One region of the Bradyrhizobium sp. SZCCHNRI1029 genome, then DNA from elsewhere that is predicted to be linked to it. Evidence: riboswitches for the same ligand, from Rfam matches in the RefSeq annotation. Region 1 holds a riboswitch; the other holds the start of a gene.

The links. A riboswitch is a leader RNA that binds a small molecule or an ion and turns the genes downstream of it on or off. The one in region 1 is predicted to bind cobalamin.
Region 2: it holds a riboswitch for cobalamin, as region 1 does, so the genes downstream of both, QW861_RS06790 (TonB-dependent receptor plug domain-containing protein) here and QW861_RS32975 (HupE/UreJ family protein) in region 1, are expected to answer to the same signal.

What each region holds. Positions count from the first base shown of each region.
Region 1 is NZ_JAUEUK010000019.1:43,951-51,092, reverse strand. It holds gene cbiB (adenosylcobinamide-phosphate synthase CbiB) at 1-909, shown strand, start outside; gene QW861_RS32990 (cobyric acid synthase) at 896-2,389, opposite strand; gene cobO (cob(I)yrinic acid a,c-diamide adenosyltransferase) at 2,394-3,002, opposite strand; gene cobU (bifunctional adenosylcobinamide kinase/adenosylcobinamide-phosphate guanylyltransferase) at 3,019-3,555, opposite strand; cobalamin riboswitch at 3,590-3,783, shown strand; gene QW861_RS32975 (HupE/UreJ family protein) at 3,902-4,534, shown strand; gene QW861_RS32970 (DUF1636 domain-containing protein) at 4,538-4,933, shown strand; gene cobW (cobalamin biosynthesis protein CobW) at 4,954-5,991, shown strand; gene cobN (cobaltochelatase subunit CobN) at 5,998-7,142, shown strand, end outside.
Region 2 is NZ_JAUEUK010000002.1:249,289-256,430, reverse strand. It holds gene QW861_RS06795 (DUF2336 domain-containing protein) at 189-1,301, shown strand; cobalamin riboswitch at 1,572-1,790, shown strand; gene QW861_RS06790 (TonB-dependent receptor plug domain-containing protein) at 1,886-3,961, shown strand; gene QW861_RS06785 (hypothetical protein) at 4,037-4,615, shown strand; gene ilvC (ketol-acid reductoisomerase) at 4,701-5,720, opposite strand; gene QW861_RS06775 (LysE family translocator) at 5,871-6,473, opposite strand; gene QW861_RS06770 (class I SAM-dependent methyltransferase) at 6,702-7,142, opposite strand, start outside.

The sequences.
Region 1 (7,142 bases):
CTGGTGCAGCGGATCGGTCATCCCGTGATGTGGGTGGGCGCGCTGATAGCATGGGGGGACCGCCGCTGGAACAGGGCAGCAGACGGCTTTGCCGCACGACGCGCGCGCGGCATTGCGCTCGTGTGCCTGCTCGTCGCGGGGATGATGGCCACCGGTCTCGCCGCAACATGGGTCATGCAGGCGCTCGTCGGCGAACCGGTCGCAACCATCATCCTTGGTGTGGCGGCAAGCAGCCTGCTGGCCCAGCGCAGTCTCGACACGCATGTCGCCGCGGTTGCAGAGGGACTGGGGCAGGAGGGGCTCGAGGGCGGCCGCCGAGCCGTCTCGATGATCGTCGGCCGCGATCCCGAGCGGCTGGATGAGGCCGGCGTCGCGCGGGCCGCGGTCGAGAGCCTGGCAGAAAACTTCTCCGATGGCGTCGTCGCACCCGTGTTCTGGCTCGTCGTCGGCGGGCTGCCGGGCATCCTGATCTACAAGGCTCTCAACACCGCCGACAGCATGATCGGTCATCTCTCGGACCGTCACCGCGCGTTCGGCTGGGCGGCGGCGCGGCTCGACGATCTCGTCAATCTGCCGGCCTCGCGCCTGTCCGCGCTGTGGATCGCAGCCGCCGCGGCCTGCATCCCGAGCGCCTCGGCTTCGGCCGCGGTGCGAGCCGTCGCACGCGATGCGTCGAAGCACCGTTCGCCCAACGCCGGCTGGCCGGAAGCGGCGATGGCCGGTGCGCTCGGACTGCGCTTGGCGGGGCCGCGCGTCTATCACGGTCATCTCGTCACCGATGCCTGGATGGGCGACGGGCGCGCCGATCTCGACGCGTCCGACATCCGGCAGGCCTTGCGGCTGTATCGGCTGGCCTGTCTGGTTCAAGCCCTGGTCGTCGCAGGGCTCGTCCTGGTCAGGATCCTGTAGCCGCCACGGGCGGCGCGGGCTTGCTCGCCAATGCCAGGATACGGTCAACGTCGACGTAGCGCTCTAGATGCGCCGCGAGTGCATCCAACGTCGTGTCCACATCGATCTCATAGGAGAGGCCGCTGGTCGTCGCGCCGAGGCCGCGCAGCCAATGGCTGCGCAGGCCGTCGTCGGCGAACAGGCCATGCACGTAGCAGCCGGCTACCAGGCCATCAGGCGCGATGGCGCCATCGCGCCGGCCATCGGAGAAGGTGAGGAAGGAGCGCTGTGTCGCCCGTCCCTCCGTGCGGCCGATGTGCATCTCGTAGCCGCGGAACGAGAGCTTATCGTGCGTCAGCGTGCCCTGGACCTCGCGTAACGCCTTGTCATCGGTCAGTGTCGTTTCGACGTCGAGCAGGCCAAGTCCCGCGACGGAACCAGCTGCACCCTCGTGCCCATCCGGATCGCTGATCACGCGCCCCAGCATCTGATAGCCGCCGCAGATGCCGAGCACGCGGCCGTCGCGGCGAAGATGCGCGCGGAGATCAATGTCCCAGCCGACTTCACGCAAGGCGGCGAGATCGGCGATCGTCGCCTTCGAGCCCGGCAGGATCACCATCGATGCGTCGCCGGGGATCGGCGTGCCAGGCCGCAAGAACTGCAGATCGATTCCATCTTCCAGCCGCAACGGATCGAACTCGTCGAAATTGGAGATGCGCGGATAGGCGAGGATGACGACCTTCGGTCGCTGTCCTCCCGATGATCCGCGTTCAGCCAGGCCAAGCGCGTCCTCCGCCGGCAGGCGGCGCGCATCCGGAAAATGTGGAATGAGCCCGAGCGATGTCCACCCCGTCCGCTGCGCGATCTCGTTCATGCCCGACGCAAACAATGCGGGGTCGCCGCGAAACTTGTTGACGAGGAAACCCGCCACGCGCGCGGCATCGTCCGGCGGGATCACCGTCTTGGTGCCGACCAGGCTCGCAATCACGCCGCCCCGATCGATATCGCCGATCAGCACCACCGGAATCTGCGTCGCCTGCGCAAAGCCCATGTTGGCGATGTCGCCGCCGCGCAGGTTGATCTCGGAGGCGGAGCCTGCGCCTTCGACCAGCACGATGTCGGCATCCGCCGCGAGCTGATGGAAGCTGTCGAGCACGGCCGCCATCAGTTGCGGCTTCATCGCCTGATAGGCCGACGCCTTGGCGGTGCCGATGACGCGGCCCTGCACCACGACCTGCGACCCGATCTCGCTTTGTGGCTTCAGCAGCACCGGGTTCATGTGCACCGTCATCGGCCGCCGCGCCGCGCGCGCCTGCAGCGCCTGGGCACGGCCGATCTCGCCGCCATCAGCGGTGACGGCGGCGTTGTTCGACATGTTCTGCGGCTTGAACGGCGCCACCTTGAGGCCGCGCAATGTCAGCGCGCGCGCGAGCCCCGCGACGATCAGCGATTTGCCGACGTCGGAGCCGGTGCCCTGGAACATGATGGCCCGCGCGCTCATGAACTCAGTACTCGATGCCTTCCTGCGCCCTCACGCCGGCCGCGAAATGATGCTTCACGAGGTTCATCTCGGTGACGAGATCGGCGGCCTCGATTAGCTCCGGCTTGGCGTTGCGGCCGGTGACGACGACGTGCAGATCGGGACGGCGCCCTGCGAGCGTGGCGACGACGTCTGCGATATCAAGGTGATCGTAACGCAGCGCGATGTTGAGCTCATCGAGGACGAGCAGCCGGATCGACGGATCCGCCATCAGCTCCTTAGCCTTCGCCCAGGCGCGCTCGGCCGCGGCGACGTCGCGCGCACGATCCTGCGTCTCCCACGTAAAGCCTTCCCCGAGCGTGTGCCACGACACCTGATCGCCGAACTTCTCGATCGCCTTGCGCTCGCCGGTTTCCCACGCGCCTTTGCCGAACTGCACGACGCCGATGCGAAAGCCGCGGCCGAGTGCGCGCAGCATCAGGCCCCACGCCGCCGTCGATTTTCCCTTGCCCTTGCCGGTGTGAACGATCAGCAGGCCCTTCTCCACGGTTTTGGAGGCGACCTCGGCATCCTGCGCCGCCTTGCGGTTCTCCATCTTCGCCTTGTGGCGTGAATCGTCGGCGCTTCCGGTCATCGGCATTGTCTCCTCGTCACTTCAACGTCAGCGGCAGTCCCGCCGCCATCAGGATCACGCGATCCGCTAAGGCCGCGATGTCCTGGTTCAGTCGCCCCTGGGCATCGCGAAAGGCGCGCGCGAGCGCGTTGTCCGGCACGATGCCCAGTCCGACCTCATTGGACACGGCCACGATCGGGCCATGCGCGTTCCTGAGCGCGTCGATCAACTCGGCTGATCTTGCCGCCACGTTCATGTCGGCGAGCATCACGTTGCTGAGCCAGAGCGTCAGGCAATCGATCAGCATCGGTACGCCCGATTCTCCGCTTGCCCGGACGAGACCCGCGAGATCATGCGCCGTCTCCAGCGTCTGCCATCCCTTGGCGCGGCGCGCCTTGTGCTGGGCGATCCGGTCGGTCATTTCGGCGTCGAAGGCCTGCGCGGTCGCAACATAGGTCCAAGGCGGCGGAAGGGCGGTGACGAGGGCCTCGGCATGGCGGCTCTTGCCCGAGCGCGCACCGCCGAGCACCAGCGTCAGGCGCGGCAGGGCGGGATGCGGCGGGGCGGGGACCATGGGGACGATTCCGATTGACGGGCTTTGGTGCGACCCGTATCTAACAGATGACGGTTCTCCGAAAGGAGAGATTTAGGGAACACGGTGCGGGTTCTTGACCCAAGGCCGTGGCTGCCCCCGCAACTGTAATCGGCGAGTGTGAGGCCAAGACACCACTGGGAAACCGGGAAGGTGGCTTCGTGCGGTGACCCGAGAGCCAGGAGACCTGCCGTCGACATTGCTGTTGGCCGACCCGTCGCGCGGGGAGTCGCGATGCTGGTTCTGATCCCGCCGGGATGGGCGGGGTGCCGTCGGATGCAGCGCATCGTCCGGTCCTCTGGGGAGCCGGCAAGCGACGGAGACGGCCATGAAGTTGACCCGTACCACGACCTTTGCAGCCGCGAGCCTGGTGCTGCTCGCCACCGATCCCGCCTTCGCGCATCACATGATGGGGGGCAAGCTGCCGCAGACGTTTGCGCAGGGGATGCTGTCCGGCCTCGGCCATCCTGTCATCGGAATCGACCATCTGGCGGCGATCGTGGGCGCGGGCATCGTTGCAGCGCTTCTGGGCCGCGGCTTCGCGCCGGTGCTCGCCTTCACCACCGCGATGATCGCGGGCGTCGGCCTTCATGTGGCCAAGGCCAACATCCCGGCTGCCGAGCTGCTGGTCGGCCTGACCACCGTCGTGGTTGGGCTGGTGGTGGTGATGCGTGGCCGTTTCGGTGTGCTGCCCGTCGCCGGCCTGTTCGCCGTGACCGGTCTCGTCCATGGATATGCGCTGGGCGAATCGATCGTCGGGGCCGAGAACACCCCGCTCGGGGCCTATCTCGTCGGTCTGCTCGTGATCCAGACCATCATCGCCGCCGGCGCGTTCCTCGGCACAAGGCTGCTGTCGGCGAAGGCCAAGACGGCTGCGCCGCTGGCGCTGCGGCTCGCGGGCGCTGCCATCGTGCTGGTGGGTGGGGTCGCCGCGGCGACGGCGGCCGGCGTGATCGGCTGATTGATGACCGCATCGGAGACTGGTGAGACGACGCTGTTCGTCTGCGTCACTTGCCGTTCGCAGGGGACGGAACCTACGCCGCCTGATCAGCCGCGGGCCGGAGCCCGTTTGCTCGCCGCGATCGAGACGTTGCCGACCGCGCAGCGCGCCGGTGTCACCGTTGTCGGTGTCGAGTGTCTGTCGAACTGCAATCGTGCGTGCACGGTTGCGGTGACGGCGCCGGGCAAATGGACCTATGTGCTCGGCGCGCTCGATCCGGATCTGCATGCGCGGGATGTGCTGACATTTGCGCAACTGCATCAGCGCCATGACGCCGGTCTGCCGGCCTGGCGCGAGCGTCCCGAATACATTCGCAAGAACACCGTCGCGCGCGTGCCTGCGCTGTCTGCGCCACGCTGAAAACGAGAGCTCGCATCGCCATGACGAAGTCGTTCGCCAAGACGCCTTGCACCATCGTCACCGGTTTCCTCGGCGCCGGCAAGACCACGCTGGTGCGCAACCTGATCGAGACCGCGAACGGTCGCCGGCTTGCCATCATCGTCAACGAGTTCGGCGATGTCGGCATCGACGGCGACATCCTGAAAGGCTGCGGCGTGCCGGACTGTCCGGAGGATCGCATCGTCGAGCTGTCGAACGGCTGTCTGTGCTGCACCGTTGCCGATGATTTCGTGCCGGCGCTCAGGAGCCTGCTGGATCAGAAGGAGCCGCCCGAGCATATCGTGATCGAGACCTCGGGGCTGGCGCTGCCGAAGCCGCTGGTGCAGGCCTTCAACTGGCCCGAGATCGCGACGCGCGTCACCGTCGACGGCGTCGTTGCGGTCGTCGATGGTCCGGCGGTGGTCGCGGGACGCTTCGCCGATGATCCCGAAGCGCTCGCCGCGCAGCGCGCCACCGATGCGTCGCTCGATCACGACAATCCGCTGGAGGAGGTCTACGAGGACCAGCTGTTGTGCGCCGATCTCGTCGTGATGAACAAGAGCGACCTGATGAGCGAGGAGCAGCGCAAGGATGTCGCCGCCGAGATCGCGGCGAAGGTGCAGCGTGCCGTCAAGGTGATCGCGACGGAGCACGGCAGGCTGTCGGCTTCGGTGCTGCTCGGACTCGGTGCCGCCGCGGAGGACGATCTCGCGGCCCGGCCGTCGCATCACGACAACGAGGCCGAGCACGATCACGACGATTTCGAGAGTTTCGTGCTCGACGTTCCGGCGCAGGCTTCGCCCGATGCGCTCGTCGACCGCATCGCGGCCGCCGTCGACGCACATGATGTGTTGCGGGTGAAAGGGTTCGTGGAAGTCGCCGGCAAGCCGCTGCGCCTCCTGGTGCAGGCCGTTGGCAGCCGCATCCAGCATCAGTTCGAGCGCCCGTGGCGCTCGGGCGAATCGCGGCAGGGGCGGCTGGTGATCATCGGCGAGCGCGGCCTCGATGCCGCTGCCATCCAGAGCCTGATCACAGGATAGTCACCGATGCACCTGCTGGCGACAACGGGCGCGGATCTCGACGACCTCGAACAGGCCGTGGATCTTGCACAGTCGCCGGCCGAGATCGTCGTGCTGTCGTTCTCGGACACCGACCTGTCGGCGCTGGCCGAAGCCTGGACCGTGTCGTCGGATGACCTGCCGAGCCTGCGCCTCGCCAGCTTGAAACGGCTGAAGCATCCGATGTCGGTCGATCTCTATGTCGACCGCGTCGTGCTGGGCGCGCGCGCCGTCGTCGTGCGCTGTCTCGGCGGGCTCGACTATTGGCGCTACGGGCTGGAGCGCATCGCATCGGTCTGCCGCAGCCGCCACATCCTGTTCGCGGCACTGCCGGGTGACGATCGCGCCGACGACAGGCTTGCTGAGCTCTCGACCTTGCCGCAGGACGCGACCTCGCGTCTCTACGGTTATCTGCACGAGGGCGGGGTCGGCAATGCGCGCGAGGCGCTGCGCTATCTCGCGACGCTGCTCGGGCGCGACGCGCAGTTTGCCGAACCGATCGCGATCGGTTCGATCGTCGGCTTCATGCCCGATCGCGGAGCCGTCGGCATCGATGATCTCTGCAGCCATGATGATGCGCGGCCGAGCGCGCTGATCGTGTTCTACCGTGCGAGCCTGCTCGCTGCCGATACGGCCGGGATTGCTGAGCTGATGCGGGCGATCGAAGCCAAAGGGCTGGCGGCAGTCGCGGTCGCGGTGACCAGCCTGAAGGATCCCAATATTGGGGATGCACTGGCGCGACTCGTCCAGCGCCGGCGTCCTGCGATCATTTTGAACGCCACCGCGTTCTCGGCGCTGCGCGACGGCGGCACCACGGTGCTCGACGTGGCCGATGCACCAGTTCTGCAAATCATCCAGGCGCAGAGCACGGAAGAGGCCTGGGCCTCGTCGGTGCGCGGACTGTCGCCGACGGACCTTGCGATGAATGTCGTGCTACCGGAGCTCGACGGCCGGCTGTTGGCGCGCCCGATTGCGTTCAAGGGCGAGGCGCCGGCGGATGAGCGTCTGCAGTTCAGCGCGATGCGCTATGTGCCTCAACAGGACCGCATTGCTTACGTCGCGCAACTGGCGGCGCGATGGGCGCAATTGCGGGGGCTGCCGGCCAGCGAGCGGCGCGTGGCGCTGGTACTCTC
Region 2 (7,142 bases), on a different contig from region 1:
CTCCAGCCCGTCATCCCCCCTATATGTATCGTCTTAATTTTCCGTATCCGTGTTTCTCCGGAGTACTACGCCTTCGGCCCCTAACGCATTGTTATCGCCCGTGCCGAAAACTGCTCCGGCCGAAAGCCTTGCAGCGGATCACAATCGCGTTGCTGTCGCTCCGGCAATCCGGACAAACGAGCGCGATCGTGTCACAGCCAGAACAGCTTCCGCCTTCAGAAGACTCCATCATCACCGAACTCGAAGAGGCCGTCCGCAGCGGCACCTCGGCGAAGCGCGTCAACACGCTGCGCCAAGTCACCAACCTGTTCCTGCATGACGGCGAACGCCTCAGCGAGGACCAGATCAAGGTATTCGACAACGTGCTGTGCATGCTGGTCTCGCGGGTCGAGACCCGCGCGCGAGCCGAGCTCAGCAAGCATCTCGCGCCGGTCGACTACGCGCCCGTCGAATTGATCCAGCAGCTCGCCCGCGACGACGAGATCTCGGTGGCCGAGAACGTGCTGATGCACTCGAGCCGGCTCACCGAGCATACGCTGGTGGAGGTCGCGGCGACCAAGGGCCAGGATCACCTGATGGCGATCTCCAGCCGTCCGCATCTGACCGAGGCGGTGACCGACATCATCGTCGACCGCGGCGAGCGCCGGGTGATCCGCAAGCTCGCCAACAACCAGACCGCGCGCTTCTCCGAGTCCGGCTATTCCGGGATGATGGCGCATGCCGAGGACGACGACGAATTGTCCGAGATCATCGGGCTGCGCGTCGACCTGCCCACCAAGCACCTGCGCGACCTCCTGCGCCGCGCGACCGAAGCCGTGCGCGCCAGGCTGATGGCCTCGGCGCCGCCGGCGTTGCAACAGGAGATCAAGAAGATCCTCAAGGCGATCGCCGACGTTGCGCGCAGCGACGGCGGCCTGGTCGGGCGCGACTTCACGCTGGCCGAAGAGGCCGTCAAGCGCATGAAGGGGCTGAACGAGCTCAACGATGCCGCCATCGCCTTCTTCGCCGAAACCCGCCGCTTCGGCGAGGTTTCCGCCGCACTCGGCCTGCTCAACAACGTCCCGACCGAGATGATGGCCAAGGTGCTCGAAGGCCCGCGCACCGACATCGTGCTGATCCCTTGCCGTGCCGCCGGGCTGGCCTGGTCGGTGGTGGCGAAAATCCTGACCCATCGGCCGATCAAGCACGCCATCGACAGCGACACGCTCAAGCTCGCGGAACGCGACTACGGCCGCCTGTCGCTCGACACCGCCCAGCGCACGCTGCGATTCTGGATGGTGCACAACAAGGTCGAGAAGTGAGCGGGTGCTCACAAGACGCAATCCTCATCAGCAACGACTCGCGCTCCGCTGTCGTCCCTGCGAACGCAGGGACCCATACCGCGTGATGTGAATTGGCGGAAAATGTCTTGTCGTCGTCCTTCGCCACACGACCGCCGGTGGCTATGGGTCCCTGCGTTCGCAGGGACGACGGCTATGGTTGTCGCAGGCGGCCGGGCATCACCAAGCCGACCGGCCAGCGTTATCGCCAGGAGATCGCCGGGCGCCGGATTGACTTTGGTGCGCCCGCACTCCTACGGTGATCGCGACGGTGCCCCTCGACCGGGGCTCAAAAGGGAATGCGGTGCCGGATGCGTCTCGCAAGGGACGTGACCGAAGGCCGCAGCTGCCCCCGCAACTGTAAGCGGCGAATCTCGCGTCAAAGGCCACTGGGAAATCTCGGTCCCGGGAAGGCGACGTGGAGGTGACGACCCGCGAGCCAGGAGACCTGCCGTCAGCCGTGGTCACACGCGAGGATGCCGGTCGGGGCGTTATTGGCATCGTTTTCAGGCAGGCCTGCCAAGGGCTGCATGAGACCTCGTTCGCGGTGACGTGCCACTGACGTCATGCCGAGGTTCCTCGTGTCTCCCGTTCCCCATGCCAGGCGCAGTCGCGCCCTTCTGTCGTCGTTCTGCGTCCTCTCGTCATTCGCCCTGCTCGGCCCCTCGCCCACAGCAGCGCAGCAATCCGCCTCCCCCGACCTTCTGCCCCCGGTTGAGGTCGACCCGCCGCGCGAGCCGATCGCTCAGAAACCAGCCATCCCCCGCAGAACCGCCAGCGCCGCGCATCAGCAGATGCCGGCGGCAAAGCCGGCCGCGCCAGCCGGAACCCCCGTCGCCGTCAGCCCGACCGGTGTCGTCACGCCAGTGGCCCACGTCGCGAATGCGATCACCGTGGTGACCGACAAGGACATCGCCGCGCAGCAGGCCCGCACCGTGCCGGACATCCTGAGCACGATCCCCGGATTGAACGTGGTGCAGGCCGGCGGCCCGGGCGGCCAGACCAACGTCTTCATGCGCGGCACCAACGCCAATCACACCAAGCTCTTCATCGACGGCATCGACGTCGGCGATGTCACCAACGGCAATGGCGCGTTCGATTTCGCGCATCTGCTCGCCGCCGACATCCAGCAGTTCGAGGTGCTGCGCGGGCCGCAGAGCGGGCTCTACGGCTCGGATGCGATCGGCGGGGTGATCTCGGTGATCACGCGCAAGGGCGAGGGCCCGGCGCGCGCGACCGCCTCGGTCGAGAGCGGCTCGTTCAAGACCTTCAACCAGTCAGCCGGCGTCAGCGGCTCACAAAACAATGTCAACTACGCGGTCAATGTCGCGCATCTGCACGCCGGCGACGTTCCGGTGACCCCGTGGCAGCTGCTGCCTGCGGGGCAGAAGGCCATCGGCAATGCCTACGACAACCTCACCGCCTCGGCCAAGCTGGGCGTCGACCTCAACGAGGCCTGGACGCTGAACTCGGTGGTTCGATACACCGACGCGACGCTGCTGTTCACCGGCGACAGCGGCTTTCCGAGCTTTCCCGACGCGGCCCAGAGCAACCACGCCGTCCACCAGCTTGCGACACGCCAGGAAGCCGTGTGGTCGCTGCTCGGCGGCCGCATCCGGAACTACTTCGGCGTCAACTATGTGAACGACCGGTCGTCCGACCTGACGGCTGGCAATCCGGTGGCAGCGGTCGCGGCCGGCGAGCGCATCAAGTATGACTGGCACGCGGTGACCAAGCTGGCGCCGCATAACAATCTCGTCGTCGGCGCGGAGCAGCAGACCGAGCGGCTGAAGACCGCCGACCTCTCGGCCGAGAATGGCAACAAGGCCGGCTTCGTCGAGCTGCAGACCGAGTTCGCGAAGCGCTGGTTCGTGGTGGCGAGCCTGCGCAACGACGTCAACGACCAGTTCGGCGGCCATGGCACCTACCGGATCGCGCCGGCGGCGATCCTGCCGGTGACCGAGACCAAGCTGAAGGCGAGCTACGGCACCGGCTTCAAGGCGCCGACCCTGAGCCAGTTGCACCAGGATTTTCCGGCGTTCAACTTCTTCGCCAATCCCAACCTCCGGCCGGAGCAGAGCACCGGCTACGACGCCGGCTTCGAGCAGCCGCTGTTCGACGATCGTCTCCGCTTCGGCGCGACCTACTTCCACAACAGCATCACCGACTTGATCAATTTCAACGCGACCTTCACCTCCTACGCCAATGTCGGCCTCGCGACCACCGAGGGCACCGAGAGCTTCGTGACCGCTGATCTCACCGACCGGATCTCGCTGCGTGCGGACTACACGTTCACCCGCGCGGTCGATGCGACTACCGGCCTGCAGCTATTGCGGCGGCCGAAGGAGAAATGGAGCGCCACCGCGACATGGGGGCCAATCGATGCGCTGACGCTGTCAGCGACGCTGCTGCACATCGGCAACTGGCTCGACGTCAGCCGCGACGGCATGACCACGGGCCTCGTCGCGCCCGGCTATACGGTCGTCAACCTGCGCAGCGACTACGCGCTGTCCGACCAGGTCAAGCTGTTCGGCCGGATCGACAACCTCTTCAACCATCACTACCAGAACCCGACCGGATTCCTCGCGCCGGGCTTCGGCGTGTTCGGCGGCATCCGGGTGGCGAGCTTCGGCGTGCAGTGACGCCGCCGACCAACCTCCCGGCGGCTGACAGAAGCTGCCGAAATGGACTACAATCGCAACAGAAGGAGATGTTCCATGACTCTCGACGTCCTCGCCCGGTCTGGTTCCGAAGCTCGCCTCGCGCCCGTTCCGCAACGGCATGCCGCTGCGTTCTGCTTCGCGCTGCTGACAGGGGCCTGCGCGCTGGCGAGCTTCGTGTTCGCCTGCGCGACGCCGTTTGCGGCCTTCGCCGTGATCGCCGCCGCCATGCTGCCGCTGCGCGCGGCGCTGCCGGTGATGCTCGGCGCCTGGCTGGTCAACCAGGGCATCGGCTTCGGCGCCCTGCACTATCCGGTCGATGCCAACACCCTGGCCTGGGGCGCCATGATCGGCGTCGCGGCGCTCAGCGCCACCGTTGTGGCCCGCATGGCCCTGGCGACCTTGCGCACAGCACCAGCGACGGTTGCGCTTGCCGTCGCGCTCCTCAGTGCCTACGCCGCCTATGAGCTGGTGCTGCTGGCCGCCACGCCGGCACTCGGCGGCGCCGCGAGCTTCGCGCTCCCGATCGTCGCCCGCCTCGGCCTGACCAGCGCCGCCTGGCTCGTCGGCCTCGTCGCCGTCAGCGAGATCGTCCGCCTGCTGACGCCGGTCGCGTCGCGCCGCGCGGCGTCCTGAACGCGCCGGCGGGCCTTCAACGACCCCAAACAAAAACGGCGGGCCTCTGCCCGCCGTTTTCATTTCTCGGTTTCGCCGCAAGACCTCAGTTCTTCGACTTGTCGACCAGCGCGCCCTTCTTGATCCAGGGCATCATGTCGCGCAGGCGGGCGCCGACTTCCTCGATCGGGTGCTGGGCAAGCTTGGCGCGGGTCGCCTTGAACGAGGTCTGGTTGACCTTGTTCTCCAGCATCCAGTCGCGCGCGAAGCGGCCTGACTGGATGTCGTCGAGCACGCGCTTCATCTCGGCCTTGGTTTCCGGCGTGATGATGCGCGGGCCGGTGACGTACTCGCCGTATTCGGCGGTGTTGGAGATCGAGTAGTTCATGTTGGCGATGCCGCCTTCATAGATCAGGTCGACGATCAGCTTCACCTCGTGGAGGCACTCGAAATAGGCCATCTCCGGCGCGTAGCCGGCCTCGGTCAGCGTCTCGTAGCCGGCCTTGATCAGCTCGACCAGGCCGCCGCACAGCACCGCCTGCTCGCCGAACAGGTCGGTCTCGCACTCTTCCTTGAACGTCGTCTCGATGATGCCGGCGCGGCCGCCGCCGATCGCCGAGGCGTAGGACAGGCCGAGGTCATGGGCGTTGCCCGAGGAATCCTTGGCGATCGCGATCAGGCAGGGCACGCCGCCGCCGCGCTGGTACTCCGAGCGGACGGTATGGCCGGGGCCCTTCGGCGCGATCATCAGCACGTCGAGATCGGCGCGCGGATCGAGCAGGTTGAAGTGGACGTTGAGGCCGTGCGCGAACACCAGCGCGGCGCCCTGCTTCATGTTGTCGTGCAGGTGCTCGCGGTAGATGTCGCCCTGCAGCTCGTCCGGGGTCAGCATCATCACGAGGTCGGCCCACTTGGCGGCCTCGGCGACTTCCATCACCTTGAAGCCGGCGCCTTCGGCCTTCTTGGCGGAGGCCGAGCCCTTGCGCAGCGCGATCGCGACGTCCTTGACGCCGGAATCCTTCAGGTTGAGCGCGTGGGCGTGGCCCTGGCTGCCATAGCCGACGATGACGACCTTCTTGCCCTTGATCAGGTTCAGATCGGCGTCGCGATCGTAGTAGACACGCATTGTCGTTTCCTCTTTGAGATGGCCGGAATTGGCTGGAAAGTCAGACGCTTGGGTGAGGCACGGGCGGCTGCGCCCGGACGAAATCCGGCCCGTGTCTAGAGCATTTTGGCCCTGCTTGGAAACCCCGATCTCGCATGGCGGCAGTCTCCCTCATGCGTCCATGAACACGGGATAGAGCGAGGCCAGGAGCAGCACCGCCATCAGGATGTTGAAGGCGCGGACCGCGCGCTCGGAGCTGAGCAGCGGCCGCAGCGCGGTGCCGAATAAGGTCCAGGTGATGGTCGAGGCGACCGCCATCACGAAGCTGATCGCGACCTGCAGCGCCACGTTGGCCGGAAAGCTGGCGATCGCGGCATAGGCGGTGATGGTGCTGATCACCATCACCCAGCCCTTGGCGTTGACCCATTGGAACAGCGCCGCGCCCCAGAACGACATCGGACCGCGCGGCTTGGCGTCGTCAGGCTCGGCCGACCCTGACAAGGCGATGGCGACCGCGAGGTAGATCAGATAGGCCGCGCCGAGGTATTTCAGCACGTCCTGCAGCAGGGGATAGCGGATGAACACCGTCGCGAGGCCGAAGCCGACCGCGCCGACCATGAAGGCGAAGCCGAAGCTGACGCCCATCATGTGCGGCACCGTGCGGCGGAAGCCATGGGTCACGCCCGACGACAGCAGCATGATGTTGTTCGGCCCGGGCGTGAACGCCATCACGAAGGCGAAGGTGACAAAGGCGATGAGGAGCTGCTGGGACATCTAATGAGCTCCTGCCACACGACGACTTTTCAACCTCCCCTGGAGGGGGAGGGTCGCCTCACATCGTGCGAAGCAACGATGTGAGGCGGGGTGGGGTGATCTCTCCACGCGCGAGCTTTTGCGGCGGCCCACCCCACCCCGATCGCGCATTGCATGCGCGATCGACCCTCCCCCTCCAGGGGAGGGTGGCAGCGTGGCCACCTCACCGTCGTACAAGAACATCAGCGCCTAGCCCTGCCCCGCCGGCTTCTGCAGCACGTAGGTGGCGTGCATCGGCGCATGGTAGTCAGCGGAGACCGTGACGAAGCCGACCTCGGCCAGCATGCGCTCCATCACCCAGGCGAAGGTCGAGTTCTCGTCGCGCATGTGGGTGATGACGCTGTCGCGGGCGAGGTCGTGGTTCTTGATGTTGAAATCCGCCCACTGCTCGACCGAGCGCTCGACACCGTCGGGCATGCTGACATAGACGATGTCGCGCAGGAAGAACTGCGCGCCCGGCTTCAGCGCCGCGAAGATGCGCGCCAGCGCCACCGCCTTCCAGAAGTCCGGCAGATGATGCAGCGTGAACTCGCTGGCGATCAGGTCATACGAGTTCGGCTCATAGGCGAACGACAGCAGCCCCGCCGAATGCATCCGCACCGCGGTACGGCGGTCGCGGGTGTAGATCCG